DNA from 4 places in the Agathobaculum sp. LCP25S3_E8 genome. Region 4 is predicted to be linked to each of the others. Evidence: riboswitches for the same ligand, from Rfam matches in the RefSeq annotation. Region 4 holds a riboswitch; each other region holds the start of a gene.
What was found. Region 4 has a riboswitch for FMN ahead of ACTQ34_RS04145 (MATE family efflux transporter). Riboswitches for the same ligand answer to the same signal wherever they lie in the genome.
Positions count from the first base shown of each region.

Region 1: linked by a shared signal. The riboswitch ahead of ACTQ34_RS00450 (ECF transporter S component) and the one ahead of ACTQ34_RS04145 (MATE family efflux transporter) in region 4 are both predicted to bind FMN.
Region 2: linked by a shared signal. The riboswitch ahead of ACTQ34_RS05450 (ECF transporter S component) and the one ahead of ACTQ34_RS04145 (MATE family efflux transporter) in region 4 are both predicted to bind FMN.
Region 3: linked by a shared signal. The riboswitch ahead of ribD (bifunctional diaminohydroxyphosphoribosylaminopyrimidine deaminase/5-amino-6-(5-phosphoribosylamino)uracil reductase RibD) and the one ahead of ACTQ34_RS04145 (MATE family efflux transporter) in region 4 are both predicted to bind FMN.

Region 1 covers NZ_JBQKJR010000001.1:74,226-79,236, reverse strand. Annotated here, with positions in the region: gene ACTQ34_RS00465 (HNH endonuclease signature motif containing protein) at 1-12, shown strand, start outside; gene ACTQ34_RS00460 (hypothetical protein) at 112-636, opposite strand; gene ACTQ34_RS00455 (helix-turn-helix domain-containing protein) at 1,023-1,217, opposite strand; FMN riboswitch at 1,541-1,656, shown strand; gene ACTQ34_RS00450 (ECF transporter S component) at 1,757-2,398, shown strand; gene ACTQ34_RS00445 (riboflavin kinase) at 2,408-3,100, shown strand; gene ACTQ34_RS00440 (cysteine-rich VLP domain-containing protein) at 3,137-3,508, opposite strand; gene ACTQ34_RS00435 (relaxase/mobilization nuclease domain-containing protein) at 3,505-4,833, opposite strand; gene ACTQ34_RS00430 (plasmid mobilization protein) at 4,794-5,011, opposite strand, start outside.
Region 2 covers NZ_JBQKJR010000009.1:74,510-79,520, reverse strand. Annotated here, with positions in the region: gene ACTQ34_RS05465 (ATP-binding cassette domain-containing protein) at 1-139, shown strand, start outside; gene ACTQ34_RS05460 (hypothetical protein) at 143-1,588, shown strand; gene ACTQ34_RS05455 (metallophosphoesterase) at 1,718-2,617, opposite strand; gene ACTQ34_RS05450 (ECF transporter S component) at 2,638-3,252, opposite strand; FMN riboswitch at 3,342-3,473, opposite strand; gene ACTQ34_RS05445 (toprim domain-containing protein) at 3,516-4,121, opposite strand; gene holA (DNA polymerase III subunit delta) at 4,123-5,011, opposite strand, start outside.
Region 3 covers NZ_JBQKJR010000062.1:7,138-12,148, forward strand. Annotated here, with positions in the region: gene hemW (radical SAM family heme chaperone HemW) at 1-912, opposite strand, end outside; gene lepA (translation elongation factor 4) at 909-2,720, opposite strand; FMN riboswitch at 3,059-3,188, shown strand; gene ribD (bifunctional diaminohydroxyphosphoribosylaminopyrimidine deaminase/5-amino-6-(5-phosphoribosylamino)uracil reductase RibD) at 3,373-4,434, shown strand; gene ACTQ34_RS15220 (riboflavin synthase) at 4,436-5,011, shown strand, end outside.
Region 4 covers NZ_JBQKJR010000006.1:88,638-93,648, forward strand. Annotated here, with positions in the region: gene ACTQ34_RS04135 (sensor histidine kinase) at 1-1,056, opposite strand, end outside; gene ACTQ34_RS04140 (sugar ABC transporter substrate-binding protein) at 1,346-2,293, shown strand; FMN riboswitch at 2,445-2,556, shown strand; gene ACTQ34_RS04145 (MATE family efflux transporter) at 2,698-4,074, shown strand; gene groL (chaperonin GroEL) at 4,196-5,011, opposite strand, start outside.

The DNA.
Region 1 (5,011 bases), on a different contig from region 4:
GCTGGTTATTAACGGCATCCTTTTCAAAGAAATCTCACAAAAATCAAAAGTTTAATTAGTCAACAAAAAAGTTGCAGAAGAACACTGTTGAAAGTGTCCTCTGCAACTTTTTTAGATATTCTCTTGCCGTGTTAAACCAGTTATATTATAAAATTCATCTGTAAACTTTATCTCTTTATACGGAAAATCCTTTTGGAGTTTTTTGATATAATCAAATGGATTTTCTATCGGTTCAACCTCTAAATTAGAGGAAATATTTTGAAGTATGCTTTGCACTGGCTCACTACTTGTATATCTAACTTCATCAGGATCATTCATAAAGTTTTCAAAAGCATCTTTATCCATCCACACTACTTGTTGAATTGCATTTGTTGTTTTCAGAGAAAGAAGCAACCTTAAAAAATCTGTAAAATCTTTAGCAAGTGGATAAACATAATAATTACAGCACGTTTCTGGATTTACGCAAAAAACAATCTCCTTAAATCCCTTGATAAAGCAATAATGTATTCCATTATCCCACCCAATAATTTGGGCTCCAATCGGCGTACAAAAAAATGGTTCTCTCAATTCGATTGATAGACCTATGGGCGAGGTGTCTAAATTTAATTTCTTGAACTTATCAAATATATTCTCCATAATCAGCTCTCCACATCAAAAATCCTATTTTGTAATCGTACCTTTCATTTTCCTTTCTGTCCATTAAAAAACACAACCAAGGCCCCCGCTACGGCAACGGCTACAATCACACCGAGATCAGTAGATCCATTAAGGAAATCATTTCCTATTGCCATGAATACAACTCCTACAATAAGGGTAACTATCAATGTTATAATTGATTTGAGCATAGTATATTTTTCCCTTTCTTTTAACTTGTAGATACACACTTGATATTCTTTTCTTAGTATATCATCAATGTGGTTTTAGAGCAATACAATATGAAATATAAAGTGTAAGAGTGATCTAAGCATCGCAAAGCGCCGGGCGCGGGGGCTGTGTGCCTCTGCGTCCGGCGTTCTTTTTCTTTATGCCTGCCCCATCGGGAAGTGTGGCAGTTCTTCCAGCAGTTTCAGAATAAGGTGCTGCTTCATATCTTCGTCAACGGCCAGCACGTCGATCATAGGGGTGTAGTGTTGGATCACCTTTTCTTTGGCCCACTTCTCACCGGCGACGGCGGCCTTGATGGTATCAATGTCCAGCAACATTTCCTGTTCGGCCATCGTGTCAACTCCTGTCGTTTTTTGTCTTATTCCAGCATACCACAGAACCGGCAGGAAAACCAGCGGCGGAAAGATTTTCCTACGCATTTAGAACAGCGTTTCGGCGGGTATATGATAAATCCTCCCACCACCTCACCGACCATGCCGGAAAAGCCCCGGAATACCGGGCGTTTTAAGGCCCTAAATGCGTAGACTGCCAGTATCTTTTCCGCTGACGTATTCGTTTTGCGTATGCCGCAAGATTTCCGAAAAAATTCCGAAATCGTTTAAACATATTGTCAGATTAGAATGTGAGATGTAAAATCACTTTGACAACTGAATAAAGATGTCTTCGGGGCAGGGTGTAATTCCCGATTGGCGGTAAAGTCCGCAAGCGTTTGACGCATGATTTGGTGCAATTCCAAAACCAACAGTATAGTCTGGATAGGAGAAGATAAAGAAATTGTTCGATATTTTTATCGCTGGTTCTTTTACTTTATCAAAATAGGCGCTTGAAAGGCATCACCTTTCAGGTGCCAATTTTTTTCGGAGGAAACGAAATGAATAAAGTAAAAAATATCACAACGCTTGCAATGTTGAGCGCAATCGCTTATGTCGCTATGGTGGTGGGCCGTGTCCCGGTTGTCCTGTTCTTAAAGTATGACCCCAAAGATGTTATCATCACATTAGGCGGTTTGATATGGGGGCCGCTGACATCTTGTATTGTTTCCGTTATTGTGTCTGTAATTGAAATGTTGTCAGTTAGTGAGACAGGCATTTTGGGGTGTATTATGAATATTATTTCCACCTGTTCTTTTGCTTGCACAGCAGCAATCATTTATAAGAAAAAACACACTCTTTCCGGCGCAGTAATGGGTTTAGTGGTTGGTAGTCTGACAATGATTTGTGTTATGCTGTTATGGAATTATCTTATCACACCTCTTTATATGGGTTATCCGCGTGAAGCGGTTGTTCAATTATTGCTTCCAGCCTTTCTGCCTTTCAACGCATTAAAGGCGGGGCTTAATGCAGGGTTTACATTTTTGCTTTATAAGCCTGTAATAACATCATTAAGAAAAAGCGGATATATCGTTACTACATCAAATAAGACTAAAGGGAGGCCATCGGGGCTTATCCTGTTGGCAATCGCAATTATTGTTACCTGTGTTTTGTTGATTTTATCTATGAACGAAATAATTTGAGGAACTTCTATGAACAGAAAACCTATCTACACATCTTTTGGTATAGTCATTCATGGCCGAGGAATTGGTAAGCTGGTTGGAACCCCAACAGCCAATTTGAAAGTTGAAAATGAAAAGCAACTGCCAGAGAACGGTGTGTATATCACACGCATTTTTCTGGACAATCAAATTTATTATGGAATTACACATATTGGAACACGCCCCACGGTGGATAACGATACAGATATATCGGTAGAAACTCATATTTTGAATTTTAGCCGTGATTTGTATGGTAGTAAAATTGAAATACAATTATTTGAAAAACTTCGTAACCCCATGAAATTTGACAATTTATCACTGCTATTGGAGCAGATCAGATTAGACTGCCTCTCTGTGCAGGAATTTTGGGGAATAGACTATTCTTCCTCCCGGCTTACCATAGACATCAAAAAGCATCTTGTTAAGGTAGATGGGAAAGAAGTATTTTTGTCTACAAAAGAGTTTGATGTTTTGTATATGTTATACTCCAATCCAGAAGTTACATTTACAAAAGAAGAAATATATCAGGCCGTGTGGCATGAACCGTCAAATGGATACTGCCATGCGGTAGAAAACACAGTATTTCAAATCAGGAAAAAGACTGCCACCATTGTAAAGGGACTGACATTCATAAAAACCGTAGCCGGGTATGGCTACAAATACAATCCGGTAGGGACGAAGTAAAGTCGCCTTTGCCGGATTGTATTTTCAATATCGCTATTAGGCATCAATTCTTATGGATTTCCAATATCTTTTCCGCTGTCGTTCTGCCTCTTTGCGGCGGCGCATCCGTTTGGCACAGGATGGACAGTATTTGGCCCGGTTGGACTTCGGCATAAATGCAGCGCCGCACTCGGAGCAGGGTTTCACCTCGTCCCGGTCTTTGGTGATCTCGGCACACAGGGTCGCATCCAGCGGGAGAACAGCGGCACGAAACCACCGGCACAGCAGCGAATAGGAAATGCTCTGGACGCACACACATTCCTCGCCGTCGTCCAGCAAGAGGCAGTTTCCGTCACAGTAGTTGCAGCACTCATGCGTCAGCTTCCGGGCCTTGCGATATTGAGGGTAATTCATTCTCGGTATGCTCATAGCTCTTGTGTCCACTCCTTTCCCAGCGTCACCCGCAAAATGCCGTCCACATTCTGCTTGATGATGCCGTATTCCTGCATCTGCTTTTTCGCTTCGCCGTACCGTTCATACAGCCGTTCTTTTTCCTCGGCCAGCCGCTTGTAACCAGCTTTCAGGGCATAAAGATCAGGGAGTTTTTTCACGCCCTGTTCCTTTAGGGTCTTTGCCGCAGCTTCATATAAAATCAACGTGCTTTCATGCTCACGCCGGAATTTGCCCTTGTCCGCTGCCTTGCGATATTCCAGCGCCACGGGCCGGAGCTGCTTGTAGGTGGTGACGTTCTTTATCAGCACCGCCATATCTGCAAGCCGATGTTCCGCAGCTTTCAGGGCAGCGGCGGCCTCGTCGCTGGCGGCGGTGATCTCGGCCACCTTGCTTTCCAAATCCGGGTAAGTGTCTATCCCATGTTCTGTCAGGAAGTTCAGTGTCATTGCGGCCTGCTTCAAGTTGTGGAGCTTCGCCCACTTCTCATAACCCGCCGATTGCTGGGCCTTGATGCTGTTTTCCAGATCAATCCGCAGAGAAATTCCCTTACGCTCTTTGGGCACTCTGGTGATAACGCAGCCTTTGATACGCTCTTTAATAGCTTCCTCGGTGTAGGCTTCCCCCAGCGTCTTACAGCGGGTAAAGCGTTCCTGTCCGGGAGCGCGGAACGAAATAAATTTGCCCGGTTTGAGCTCATAGCCCTGCGCCTGCATGAGCCGCAGGAAATCGTCAAAGCCTTTGGCCTGCGGGATGGCAGCATCAATGGTAACTTTGAGTTTCGCTTTCCAGCTCGTCCCTTTCCGCTGGGCGTCCCACTCGGCGTAGCTTTTGCCCTTACTCAGTCCGGGCTTTACCACGGACAATCCGTTTTCCTTACACAGCCTGTCGCTGGTACGCCGGATATAGGCATAGCTCTGTTTATTGGAAATGTACTTGCGCTGATTCACCATATCCACCGCACAGAAAATGATGTGATTATGGACATGGCCCTTATCAATATGAGTAGTCAGCACATAGGGATATTTCCCTTGCAGCACTTCATCGGCAAGCTGCCTCCCGATCTCATGGGCCTGTTCCGGCGTGGCCTCGCCGGGAGCAAAGGACTGTATCAGATGGTGGGCCAGATTGTTGCCCTTTTGGTACGCCTGCGCCAGCAGCATTTCAAATTCAATGTCTGCTGTTTCATAGGAACAGGCAAAGGAGGACACCAGCAGCTTGTCGTCGGTCTTGTCAGGGTTTTCGATGTAGTCCAGGGCTTTTTTCAGCGTTGACTTGATAGGATGTATCTTTGTAACTGCCATATCTGCGCCAACGCCCCCTTTATATCTTCGATGTCCTGCGCGTACACCGGCCCCATGCTGTTCAGCCGCTTTGCAATCTGATTGACGTTGACGCCGATTTTCTGTATCTCGGCGGTCTGCGCCCGGATGTTGGTGGTGTCCAAGTTGACGATATAGCCGTCAATGAGCATCTTCCGGG
Region 2 (5,011 bases), on a different contig from region 4:
GCAGATCGTAGGAGATGTGTTGGCTTCCGAACTAGAAGATAGAAGTACCAGTCTGATGGACTATATCAAACAGACCTATCATTACAGCGCCGACCGTGTCAGCCGTGCGCTGGACGATATCACTGGCGGGGAGGAATGAGCCATGCGCAAAGCCTTTGGTTTGATGGCTGTGCTATTGTTTCTGGGTGGCGCTGCGATGGGTTGGTGTGTGAAAACAGTGTATGCGTCACATGATCAGGTCCAGTTTACGGAAAACGTATTGGCGGGAGATTCTGCCGCTGCGGATGGTCTATCGATCCAGATGCATGCCACCTACGGTGGGCAGCTGTTTTGGGATTCTACCATGCTGCTGCAAAGGGATGAGCCGCCGATCACGCAGACGGCATATCACTTTTTTAATACCGAACAAGAAGAGGAATCGGAAGAATCTTATCGAGGTATTGAACTGTATTCCGATCTCGGTTCCAGTGGGAGCAACTTTCTGGATATACCGAAAAACAAGCGTACCGGCTTGGATCTTGCCTATCAGGAGCTGTATGATAGCGCAAAACCCGGTCAGGAAGCGCAGAAAACCATTAATGTTGCGGATTATTGCAAGTATTATCCGCTCGCCGGGTTTATCAGTTTGAAAGGAATCCAGCAGGATTTTGGCATTTGGAGCACCACCGTTCCGGGATATGATGCATCGATACAAAATAAACTGGAGGAATTTTTCCGTATCCCAGTACTTCCGAACGAGAAACTCACAATTTCATTGGAAAAAGACAGCGCTGGGATGGTTTACTCATCAGGTACGAATTCGAACGAAGGTGAGCAGTTCAATTTTTATACACAAGGAATTGTTACACCGGAAACCATTTATTTTTCTTTCAATAATCGTACAAACCAAAACCATATCGTGGATACCAGCCTGATTCCGGGGGGATATGGAATTTATGCGATGAATTACACAGCAGGAAAAGTGCAGCATCAAGGAAATGCAATACAAACACTAGAAAATGGCCGTTTGCATCTTGACAGTCTGCAGCTTGTGTATCCGATTGACCCAAAAGAGGAGTTTCTTGACCTGTGTCAGTGGTCGGATGGGAAAACATTACTTTTGTACACGCGAGAAAATAATGTATACTACTTAACTGTGATTTCGATGGATACCATGCAGCAGATACAACGGCTAGTACTTCAAGCAACACAAAACGGAAGCGGATTGCTGTACTTGTTGCCAGAAAGCAAAAATTTTATCGTTACCATTATTGACAAAACCGCAACGGTATTGCTGCCAGACAAAGATGGAAAATTCCATATTGATATGCAAACAACCAATACATTGGATTATCAATATCTGCCGAGGAACATAGACAGCAGTGCGATAGATTACCAGGATGGTAAGCTGGCATTGGCGGGTGAAAGTTATGATCGCTATAGTGGAATGATGCAGACAGGTTTTGATGTAGTTGTCTGTGATCGAAACGGATTGCAACTTTGGGCACAATATCAAAGCAGCCTACAAAACGATTTGACAGGCGCTTACAATACCAGTGAAATCGTGCGGCTATTGTACAATCATCCAATTAGAGTGACATGGCAATGAAGAAACTCCGGATACGCCAGCGTTGGAATGTATCCGGAGTTTCTAATTCGTTTTTTGGGATTTACCATCCCCTTAATTATACAAAACTTTTCTTTTGTATAATTATATATATTGAATTTAGAAGGCTATTTACTCTCCTGTACCACTCAAATCAACCACTACAATTTCCGGTGGATTGAACAATCGCGGCTTCCAATCACGTGCCAAACCGCGACCTACGATTTCAGTCATACTGCCACAGGTGTATTGGCCACCAGCATATTTCGGGAAAAATCCCTGATTGGGTGCAATCAAACCGTTGAGCAGATATGGGATGCGCCATTGACCGCCATGCGCATGTCCGCACAATACCAAGTCAAACGGATACTTTGCATACTCTGTGATATATTCAGGTCGATGCGCCAGCAACACACACAACTGCTTTTCGTCCAGATTTTGGAACTGTGATAAAGTACGTCGATATTCTTCCGATTCTCCGTATGAACGAGCCTGTTGAGTCCCTGTTGAGGCAGGATCATCCACACCGCACAGTATGAAACTGACTTCATTTATAGTTACGGTTTCTTGGTCGTTACGCAGAACGTGAACACCATATTGCTCAATCATATCAAAGATATCTTCCGCTTGACCGCTCCAGAATTCATGATTGCCCGACACATAATAGCAAGGTGCAATTTGAGTGATTTGCTGCAATAATTGTTCTGCTCCGTCGCGAGGAATCTTATCATCTACGATATCTCCACACAGCAAGATGCAGTCCGGTTGTTCGCGGATAATTCGCTCCATCAACTGACATTGGTTCTCTCCATAAATGCAGCTGTGCAAATCGGAAAGCATCAAAAGACGCATTCCCTGCCCTTCCTTCAATTTTTCAGTTTCCAGTGTATAATTTCGTGTCACCAAACCACACTGCAAACCCGCAATTCCAATACCAATCGCGCACAGCACAAATGCATGTATCCATCTTTTTCTTCTATCCATTACAACCTCCAGCATAAAAACAAAGGGACATAAACGTTTTCCGTCCATGTCCCCCATTTGTTTAGTTTTTAGTTGGCTTTTTGCCGCATATGAATTGCTATTTGCTTTGATTTGATGAAAACACTCAGTTTCTTATAGGCAACCATAGTTATAATCGTTAAAATAACACCTTTAATCAGATTAAACGGCAAAATTCCCAACAAAAGGTAGGCACCCATTCCATTGATTGCGGGGTTGACCGCTCGGCACATATCAAAAATAGCATCTAGATTCCACCCCATTCCATTGACATAAAACGGAATAATCAAGCAGTAATTTGTCAGCATGCCCATGCCGGCCATGGCGACAGAACCGCACAGACACCCTACAGCCGCCATTTTTCTGGACTTATGCGCACGATAAATAAGTACCGCAATGACAACCAACGTTGACAACATCAAAAAATCTGCCAATTCACCCGATCCTGCAGTTTGGCTCTGTGTCAAATGGATCAGATCTTTGATACCTATCATCGTAATAGCCGGACCAATGCCAAAGATGAATGCTCCAATCAAAACAACGGCCCCCGACAGATCCACCTTCAGAAACGGCGGCATGAACGGAATCGGAAATTCAAAATACATCAAAACGGTAGCGATGGCCGCAAATACTGCGGTATACGTAATTTTACTGGTTTTCGTCATGACTATCTTCTCCTTTGCAAGGAGTTCTGTTTGTTTGGGTAACAAAAAGCCCTTGGAACAATCCAAGGGCATGCAGACGTACCGAAATACACCTGTTTCTTTCATCCGGACTATAACCGTCGGTTGGGATTTACACCCATCATGCCTTTCGGCTCGCAGACTATCGGACAAACCGTCCGTATACTGCCGGTGGAGACTTTCACTCCGCCCTGAAACAGAACTATTTATTTATGATATTATTATAGGCTTATCTGCCATACTTGTCAATCCCCTACTGATATTCTATCAATGATCTCTTCCATTTCAGCCCGGCAAGAAACTGCATTGATAAATTCCAATAGCGCATTGGCCGTCATATGGGATGGTAAATCCAACGCTTTGAGCACTTCTGTACGACGTTTTACGCTGTTCGGTTGACCGGATAATCCCCATGCAAAAAAATCTGCCTTGCTGATTGGCTTTTTATCCTGTGCGGAAGAGTATGCTTCGTCCTCAAAAGTAGCGCCGGCACGACGCAACGCCTCCAAAATGACCTCTGGGCGCATCCCTTCTACCCCAAGCTTTCCTTCCTTTGAACCATGACGTTTGCGTCGCTCCTTGCCGACAACGTCCGGAATATATGCTTGCTTCACGCTTCCAGGCGGTAATGCTCCTTTTATATAATTGCGAATGACAAAACCAGCCCCATCGCTATCCGTCAACACAATTAAGCCACGTGATAACGCAATTTTTCGCAGTAAGCGGAGCTGGTCCTTATCATGAAAAATCCGAAAGCCCCCGCTTTCCAGCACAACTGCATCCACAACCTGACGGACCGTATTCACGTCGTAGCGTCCTTCTACTACAATTGCTTCACGAACTCGTATCACATTAGCCCTCCCTCAATGCGGATGCCATAGACAACAGCGTTAATTCAATCTGCTTTTGGCGATCCACCGCGCTGCCCTTTAGCGCAGCATCGGTTTGTGCGCACAGAGAAGCAACCTGACGCAGCCATTTTAGGGATACACGTCGTGCTGCGTTTTGTAACTGCTTGGCGTAATATGGAGATTTAGAGCCAATCATGTCCATCAGCTGTTTTTCTCCTCCACGCGCTTCCGCGCACAGCTTCGCCGCATATAAACGCTGAATATGGCGTGTGATTGTCGTAAAAATCATCACTTCATTGTTCTTCTGTGCAATCAAATCACCTACTAAAGACACTGCGCGTTCAAATTTTCCTGCTGTTATAGCATCGGTCAAATCAAAAACCACAGCATCTAAAATCGGTGAGCAGACTGCATCAATGTTGTATTTTTTGATTTCCCCCGTAGTGGTGTGAGCTGCAGCCTTTTCTATCTCTCCCGCCAAATTGGTCATAGAATTCCCACAAAGGAAAATCATGTACGACGCATCCTCCGGTGAGATGGCACAACCAAGCGCACGGGCGCGTCGCTCCAACCACGCAACCAGTTCACGCTCTTCCATGTGAGTAAACTCCACAAAACAAGCGACCTTTTGCAGCGTCTTATATAACTTTGTTCGTTTGTCTGGTTTACCATCCAAAATATCATAGTAGAACACCAGACAAACATAGTCTGGTAAATCTTCCAGTAATGCGGGCAGCACATCAGAGAAACCCGCTGGCGGTTTGAACAAATCAAAATCTGTCACGATGATGAGTTTCTTTTCCGACATTGCAGGATAACTGTCTACCGCCTCGGTAAGCTGCTCTGGAGTCAGCCCCTTTCCCTCTAATTCAATCCGATTAAAATCCGCA
Region 3 (5,011 bases), on a different contig from region 4:
TTGGAAGGTCGGCACCTCGTCCTCGTCCCGCAGGATATCCTCACCGTTTATGTATGCCTTAATATCCCTTGCAAACTCGAACCGACGTCCGTTTATGAACGAATGTGCCCCTGGCCCCAGGCCCAGATACTCGGACAAATCCCAATACTTTGCATTGTGCCGCGAACGAAAGCCGGGCTTGGCAAAATTCGAAATTTCATAATGCTCAAACCCGTTCTTGCGCAGCAGATCACACATAGCAAGATAAGTATCTGCCTGCGCGTCGTCATCCGGCAGAACGGGGTTTTCCCGCCCCATCGGCGTGGCAGGCTCAAGCTTCAAGCCGTAGCACGACAAATGCTTCGGTCCGAGCGCCAGACACTGCTCAACCGAGTCGAGGAATTTTTCCTGCGTCTGGCCCGGCAGACCGTACATCAGATCAAGGCTGATGTTGTCAAAGCCCTTCTCCCGCGCCAAATCCACCGCAGTTTTAGCCTGTTCAAACGTATGGATGCGTCCGATACGTTTGAGCTCGTCCTCCTGCGCGGACTGCACGCCGAAGGACAGACGGTTGACACCATGTTTTTTCATCGCGTCAAGCACCTTTTTATCCGTGCTCTCCGGATTGCACTCGACCGTAATCTCTGCGTCGTCCGCAAGCGGAAATTTATTGCGCACCTCCTGCAGGATGCGGCCAAGATACTTCGGTCCCAGACAGGTCGGCGTGCCGCCGCCGACATACACAGTGTCCACCGTGTAGCCGCTGCACGTTTTCCCGTATTCGCGAATATGCGTCAGCAGCGCCGAAACGTAATTTTTCATCAACTCTGCATCAGTCACGGAATAAAAATCACAGTAAGCACATTTTTTTACACAGAACGGAATGTGCAGATACAACCCCAAAGGCCGATTATTATAACTGAATTTGCTCATGATTCCTCATCCAGCTTCAAGACCGCCATGAACGCTTCGGTCGGAATCTGCACCGTGCCGAGCGAACGCATCTTTTTCTTACCTTCCTTTTGTTTTTCCAACAGCTTTTTCTTTCGCGTGATGTCGCCGCCGTAGCACTTAGCCAGCACATCCTTGCGCATCGCCTTGACTGTCTCGCGTGCGATGACCTTGCCGCCGATTGCCGCCTGAATCGGCACCTCGAACAGCTGACGCGGGATATTCTCCTTGAGCTTTTCGCAGATACGGCGCGCACGGCCGTATGCCTTTTCACGGTGCACAATAAACGAAAGTGCATCTACCTGGTCACCGTTGAGCAGCATATCCACCTTAACCAAATCGCTCGGTCGGTAATCGAGGAACTCGTAGTCCAGCGAAGCGTAGCCGCGAGTACGTGCCTTAAGTGCGTCGAAAAAGTCGTAAATAATTTCGTTTATCGGCATTTCGTAATGCAGCTCTACCAGATTGGCATCCAGATACTGCATATCCTTAAATACGCCGCGTCGCTCCTGACACATCGGCATGATGTTGCCGACATATTCCTGCGGCGTCATGATGGTCGCCTTGACAAATGGCTCACGCGCCTCTTCGATGAGACCCGGATCGGGATAATCATGCGGATTGTCGCACTGGACGACCGTGCCGTCGGTCTTGACAATTTCATAAACCACGCTCGGCAGTGTCGTGACCAAATCGAGGTCAAACTCACGCTCCAGTCGCTCCTGAATAACCTCCATGTGCAGCATGCCTAGGAAACCGCAGCGGAAACCAAATCCCAGCGCCACCGAGCTTTCCGGCTCGAAGGACAACGCCGCGTCGTTGAGCTGCAATTTCTCCAGCGCATCCCGCAGGTCGGGATATTTGGAGCCGTCCTCGGTATAAATACCGCAGAACACCATGGGCCGCGCAGGACGATAACCCGGCAGAGCCTCCGCCGTCGGGCGTTCAGCCTCGGTGACCGTGTCGCCGACGCGAGTGTCGGATACAGTCTTGATGGATGCGGTAAAGTAACCGACCTCACCCGCGCACAGCTCCTGCTGCGGGGACAGTCCGAGCGGCAGCATATAGCCGCATTCGAGTACCTGAAACGTCGCTCCGGTTGCCATCATCTTGACTTTCATGCCCGGACGGATACACCCCTCCATCAGACGCATGTAGACGATAACCCCTTTATAGGGGTCGTACTGGCTGTCGAATATCAGTGCGCGCAGCAGCGCGTCCGGATCGCCCGTCGGCGCAGGGATGTCCGACACGATGCGCTCCAGCACGGAATGGATGTTGATATTCATTTTTGCAGAAATCTCCGGGCTGTCCTCAGCCGGGATGCCGATGATATCCTCAATTTCCTGCTTGACGCGCGGCGCATCCGCAGCCGGCAGGTCAATCTTATTGATAACCGGCACAACCTCCAACCCCGCGTCAATCGCAAGATAGGTGTTGCCCAGCGTCTGCGCCTCGATACCCTGCGCCGCGTCCACAACCAGCAGCGCGCCTTCGCACGCAGCCAGTGAGCGGGAGACCTCATAATTGAAGTCAACATGCCCCGGCGTGTCGATGAGGTTCATCTCATAGGTTTTGCCGTCATCCGCCTCATATTCCATGCGCACAGCGCGCGCCTTAATCGTGATGCCGCGTTCGCGCTCCAGATCCATATTGTCGAGTAACTGCTCCTCCATCTCGCGCTGGGATACCGCTTTGCACTGCTCAAGCAGGCGATCGGCAAGTGTAGACTTACCGTGGTCAATGTGCGCGATAATGGAGAAATTACGAATTTGCTCGCGATTTTTCACCCCGAAAGCTCCTTATCTGTTCCATAATAGCAATATGGAAATATTATAACACGTTCCCGCCTGTCTCACAAGCGTTCTTTTCCGGTTTACCGGCTCCCCATCATTGTTCTGTTTTTTTGCACAAATTTGATTTTCTTTTGCTTCAGATTTGATACGACTACGCTATGATAAGAATGTAGACAGCCACATTCTTTTCTCTTTTCCTTATACTCTTCCCAACTGCAGAGGCGGCTTTGGCCGCCTCTGCATATTTTTTCATAAAATGCTTGCATTCTTGCTTTTGCGGGTATATACTGTGTTCAGCAAAGCATTTGACTGCTGTGCTAAAACCGAATATCAGGATTCTTCAGGGCAGGGTGCAATTCCCTACCGGCGGTACAGCCCGCGAGCGGACGCTTTTTCAAAGCGAATGCATGATTCGGTGAAACTCCGAAGCCGACAGTATAGTCTGGATGAAAGAAGAATGTGCGAAAAACGGCTTTTGCTCCGTTTTCGCTTATTTGCTGTTCTGAAACGCATTTTGTGTTTCAGATTTTTTGTTTTTATGGCGTTTCGCCCCGAAGCCTCTGCTTTCGGGGCGTTTTTTCATTTTACAGCCCGTACAGGCTGTTCTGACGAGGTGATCCGATTGCAAAACCAAACGGAAACTTACATGCGCCGCGCACTCGATCTGGCCAAACGCGGCGCAGGACATGTCAGCCCCAACCCGATGGTTGGCTGCGTCATCGTTAAAAACGGACGCATCATCGGCGAAGGCTGGCATGAATACTGCGGTGGCCTGCACGCCGAGCGCAACGCGCTGAAAAACTGCACCGAGGACCCGGCAGGCGCAGACCTATACGTCACGCTTGAGCCATGCTGCCACTGGGGCCGCACCCCTCCCTGCACAGAGGCCATTCTCGAAAAGCACATTGGACGTGTATTCGTCGGCTGTCTGGACGCAAATCCGCTTGTTGCCGGCAAGGGCGCACAGATTCTGCGGGACGCAGGCATTCCTGTCGAAACCGGCATCTGCGAAAACGAGTGCCGCCAGCTCAACGAGGTATTCTTCCACTTTATCACAAGCAAAACCCCGTATGTTGTACTCAAATACGCCATGACGCTGGACGGCAAAATTGCCGCGTACACCGGTGACAGCCGCTGGGTAACGGACGAAGCCGCCCGCCATCACGTACACGAGACACGCGCACGCCTGTCCGGCATCATGGTTGGCGTCGGCACCGTGCTGGCAGACGACCCATTGCTCACTTGCCGCATCGAGGGCGGACACAACCCATGCCGCATTGTCTGTGACAGTCACGCGCGCACGCCGCTGGACTCCCAACTTGTCCGCACCGCGCACGAAATCGACACAGTCATCGCCGTGACCGAATGGAACGAGCGCGCCACGGCACTCAAAAAAGCGGGCGCACACCTATTGCTATGTAACGCCCAAAACGGCAAAGTGGACCTAAACGACCTGATGCGGCAGCTTGGCGCACGCGGGTTGGACAGCATCCTGCTGGAAGGCGGCGCAGAACTTGCGTTTGCAGCGCTCGAGACAGGCATTGTTCATAAGGTGCAGGCGTACATCGCACCCAAACTGATTGGCGGCAGTACCGCCAAAACGCCGCTTGGTGGCGCAGGTTTCGCCCGTATGGCGGACGCTTTGACACTCAAAAACGTAACCGTCACGCCGCTGGGTACGGACATCCTGCTTGAGGGGGTGCTGTAATATGTTTACCGGCATCATCGAAGAAATCGGCACCGTACGCCGTATTGAACGCGGCGCCGCAGGCGCAAGACTTACTATCGCGGCAAAAACCGTGCTGGAAGGCACCAAGCTCGGCGACAGCATCGCCACCAACGGCGTGTGTCTGACCGTTGTTGCGATGACAGCGGACAGCTTCAGCGCGGACGTCATGGCTGAGTCGCTGCGGCGCTCCAGCCTCGGCGCACTGCAAAGCGGCTCACCGGTCAATCTGGAACGCGCAATGCCCATGAATGGGCGTTTCGGCGGACATATCGTATCCGGTCACATTGACGGCACCGGCACAATTGCATCCCAAAAGCGCGAGGATAACGCAGTCTGGGTGACCGTGAACACCTCTGCTTCCCTGCTGCGATATATCGTGGAAAAAGGCTCGATTGCAATTGACGGCGTAAGTCTGACGGTCGCAGCGGTGGACCAAACCGGTTTCTCCGTATCCATCATCTCGCACACAGGCGCACAGACCATCCTGCTGGACAAAAAGCCGGGCGAGACGGTCAATTTAGAGTGCGACGTTATCGGGAAATATGTTGAAAAGCTG
Region 4 (5,011 bases):
GTCCTGCGAAAGGCGCATATCTGCCGGCTGCGTACTCAGCCGAATATCCGCATGTGAAGTCTGCTGCATCTCGCTGCACAACTTGTCGAGCGCCTCGGACAGGCGAAACCGCTCGAGCGCATCCGGCCTGAGCGCACTGACCGATCGGCGCACTTCATTCATGCCCGCACGGGCGGTTTTCGCAATGAGCTCCATCTGCTTGCGCGCCATGTCCGGCGAAATATCCATCATTTCAATGCAGGCGTCCGCACCAGCGGTGATGCCGGTCAGCGCGTGGCCGAGCGTATCGTGAATCTCGCGCGCCAGACGGTTGCGTTCCCGGGTCTCCGCCATGCGCTCGCTTTCCGCCGCATATTCCTTGAGCTGGCCGTTGAGGATGGACAGCTTATCGTTTGCCCGCGCCAGTTCGCCGTTGAGGCGACGGATGGCGGCATTTTCTTCCGTCCGCCTGCCAACCAGAATCACCATGTATCCAATAAACAAGATCAGATTGAGCGCGCTGAGCAAACCGATGGCCGTCTGCATGAGCTGCCGCGGCTGTCCCTCGTAATAGGCGAGATATGCAGAGACAGAGACCATGCCCAAGCCGGATTGCAAAACGTCCAGACTGGTCAGCAGATAGAGCGAGGTCATCGCGCCGAGGAACAGCATACGCCCCCGCCCATGCAGACTGTCCACCAGATTGACCACGGCGAGCAGCAACAATCCGTTATAGTCCAGATGCAGCGCCAAAAGCACGAGCAAGGCAACTCCCGGTTCCAACCAAAACACCATTCGGCCGTTTCCCAGCCTGCCGCGCCGATATGCAAAGTCGACCACGACAAACGCAAGTAAACTAAGCGCCGCAAAGGACACACTCCACGGAGCAGCCGGCAAAATGCTCAGCCCCTGCAAAAAGCTCACACCCTCGGCCCGCTGCACCGCACGCAGCGGCGTCAGCACAAAAACCGTACCGAGAAAAGCGCAGAGCGCCAGATTGATAAGCAACATCCCCTGCCGCAGCAGGGTCAGACTCTCATCTGTCTGCATCTCGCGATTGGCCGGTCCATCCGACATGCCAGCAGCCCCCTTTTCCCCGTTATGCCTTGTCTTTCTCCTGCAGCAGACAGCCGTTTTTTCTTTTCTGCTGTACTGCGTCGCAGAACGGGTTTCCTATGTATAAATTATAATATATATCCTGCACAAGGTCAAACAACATATCAGCGCATGCATAAAAACAGCAGGCAGCAAATCATATGTGCAGAACCCCTCCGGGAAAGAATCGTCATCCTGTTCAGAACCGGCAAAAAATCGTTTTCATGATTCCCCTAATATGATATGATAAAACAAGTAAGGGGGGCTGGCGATGAAATGGAGACGACTGTTTCTTGCTGTGTGCGGCATCGTGCTGACGGCATGGCTGTGCCTGACGCTGGGCGCATGGAAAGAACAGCAGGAAACACCGCTGCGGATCGGCGCGACCTATATGACAATGAACAACCCGTTTTACAGCGTCATTGACGAGGAGCTGCGGTTGATGATCGAAAGCCGCGGCGATATTCTGCTCACGCGCGACCCTGCACTCGATCAGGATAAACAAAATGACCAGATTCACGAACTGCTTGCAGGTGGAATTGATCTTCTTGTGATTAACCCGGTGGATTTTCAGCAGATTCGTCCTGCACTGGAGGAAGCGCGGGATGCAGACGTTCCGGTTGTGATTGTGGATTCACAGGTGAGTGACCCTTCGCTGGTTGCCTGCACGATCGCTTCGGACAATTACGGCGCGGGTGTATTATGCGCCGAACATCTGATGCGCACCCGTGATTCCGCACGCATCGCCCTACTGGAGCACCCGACCGCTCAGTCGGCGGTCGACCGCATTCAAGGATTTTGCGACACCATCGCCGCGCATCCACAGTATCAGATCGCTGGCCGCGCGAGCAGTGACGGTCAGCTGGAGCTTGCCATGCCGGCGCTGGACGGCCTGCTGGATGCCGACCCGACGATTGATGTGGTGATGGCGCTCAACGATCCGACAGCGTTAGGGGCGATGGCTGCGCTGGAGGAGCGGCATTTACTGGATCGCACGCTGGTTTACGGCGTAGACGGCGCTCCCGAAGCTAAAAATATGATTTTCGAAGGTGTGATGACAGCAACAGTCGCCCAGTCTCCCATTCAAATCGGGCAGACGACAGCGCAGGTCATATACCAGATTCTGTCCGACCAAGCCTACGAAAGCGAAATCATTGTGCCGGTCGAGTTGATTACAGCGGAAAACGTGGAACAGTTCGGCTCAGACGGTTGGCAATGAGAAGGGGTACAGGCAGTACAGCCCCAACCGGTATCTTCGCCGACCGGCCGAACGTTCGTTCATGATGCACAATATTTCTGCACAAAGATTGGTTTTTGGCCGGTTGACAGGGCAGGATTTTCTGCTATAATGGCTTTATAAAATGGTATATTCCTTTCTTCGGAAACGAGAGTATTCTCTACTGGCGGTCAAAGCCCGCGAGCGCAAGCTAACCCGGTGCAATCCCGGGGCCAACAGTCAGGTCTGGATGGGAGAAGAAAGCCGCCGGCATCACCGGCAGCTTCTCGTGCACGATGAAAGAACACGAAGCAGCCGGTATTGCATCCGTTGGATAGCAATCAACGGCTGCTTTACGATTTATCCGGCTTATTCGGTGGCAAGGAACCAAAAAGGAGGCCGTCATCATGGATAAACCGGTACAAAACGCAAACCCGCTGGAAACAGAGCCGATCTCCGCGCTGTTAGTGCGATATTCTATTCCCACAGCACTGACACTCATGGTCAACTATCTTTACAACATCGTTGATCAGATTTTTGTCGGGCAAGGCGTTGGCATCACCGGCATGACAGCTACCAACGTCGCGTTTCCGCTTATGATTCTGGTAAACGCAATTTCGCTGCTGCTGGGGGATGGGGCCGCGGCCAATATCAGTCTGTGCCTGGGCCGCAAGCAGCAGCAAACGGCAGATGCAACCATGTCGCACGCACTGACTTTAATTATCGGCAGCGGCATTCTTTGCGCGCTGGTGTTTGGCATCTTCGCCCCGCAGCTGGTGGTTCTGTGCGGCGTCACGGAAACCGCTTATACGCAGGCAGTCTCCTATCTGCGGGCGATCGCATGGGGCGTGCCGTTCCAGCTGATGTGCCCTGCGTTCACCGCCATCATCCGCGCGGACGGTGCCCCTCAGTACACCATGAAGTGTATGATTGTGGGCGCCGTTATCAACTTGATTCTGGATCCTATTTTCATTTTCCCACTACAAATGGGTGTCGTAGGAGCCGGTATTGCCACAGCGGTGGGACAGACAGCCGCCGGCTGTATGTGCCTCTTTTATCTGCGCCATATGCGTACCGTCCGCATTCGCAAATCCGCTCTGCGCCCCACGCCTGCATTGACCGGACGTATCGTGGCGTTAGGCTTTCCAAGCCTGCTGACGCAGACGATGATGGCACTGGTACAAATCACCATGAACAACCTGATGCGTCAGTACGGTGCATGGAGCGCCTTTGGCAGCGACATTGCCCTTTCGGTTTACGGCATGATGATGAAAGTATACCAAATCGCCCACTCGATGTTTGTGGGTGTCTCCTCCGCCGTACAGCCCATCAACGGCTTTAACTTCGGCGCCAAACACTACACGCGGGTACATCAGACATATCTGCTGGCCAGTCGGATTGCGCTCATCATTTCCGCTGTATGCTTTCTGGTCTTCATGGTACTCCCCCGGCAAATCGGTATGCTCTTTGTCTCGGATAATCCCCTGTATCTGGATTGCGCCGCCCACATTTTCCGGATTTATATGATGACCTTTTTCCTCTACGGTCTGCATATGACCACAGCATCCTTTTTTCAGAGCATCGACAAACCTGTACACTCGCTGATGATTCCTCTGGTACGGCAAGGGGTGTTTCTCATTCCGCTGGCGCTGCTGCTCTCCCGCAGTTTTGGTCTGGATGGTGCTTTATATGCCGTTCCCATTACAGATACGCTGGTTTTTTTGCTCAGCATTGCATTGGCGCTTACGGAGTTTCGTTCCTGGCGTAAAAGCGGATGGCTGTAAGCCACAGTATGAAAAAAACCTCCTGTCGCAGCATTGCTGCAACAGGAGGTTTCTTTTTACTCGTCAGAAAGACTTGCGCTTATCTGCATACTCAAGGTGAATAACGTGCTTTTATCCTCTATCAATGCGTGCTCTTGCGTCGGCTCGCGCCACCGGTGCGCAGCCATTCCTCATCAACCGGATCGATCACATTCACTTCGGTGGTCAGGAAAGTGCTCGCCATGGAAACCGCGTTTTGCAGCGCCAGACGCACCACTTTGGTCGAATCCATAATACCGGCTTCAATCATGTTGACATAAGTATGCGTGCAGACATCCATTCCCATTCCGGGCTCCAGCCGTCGAATCTCTGTCACAACGGAATCGCCGTCTCCGCCGGCATTTTCCACAATCTGAGCAGCCGGCTTGGTCAACGCAGTGCAGATGATCTGCGCGCCGACCTTTTCGTCCCCCGTGAGCTGCGCCGCATATGCCTCAACCTGTGTGCAGGCATCGCAGTAGGCCACGCCGCCGCCGACCACAACGCCTTCCTCCAGCGCAGCGCGGGTGACATTCAGCGCGTCTTCCACGCGATGCTTTTTCTCCTTCAGCTCCAGCTCGGTCGCTGCGCCAACATGGATCAGGCCCACGCCGCCTGCCAGCTTGCCCAAACGCTCACGAGCGCGATCCACCGCGAACTCATCCTTCGCCTGTGCCAGCATGCGCCGGAGCATCTCGATTCGGCTGTCAATTTCGTCACGATTGCCCGCGCCCCCGACGATCAGCGTGCTGTCCTTTCGAATGATGACTTTATCCGCCCGACCAAGCATGTCCATTGTGGCATGGCTCAAATCATAGCCGGTTTCCTCGCGGATGACAACCGCGCCCGAAATCAGCGCAATATCGTCTACCAACGCCTTTTTCCGCTCGCCAAAGCCCGGCGCGCGCACCGCAGCTAC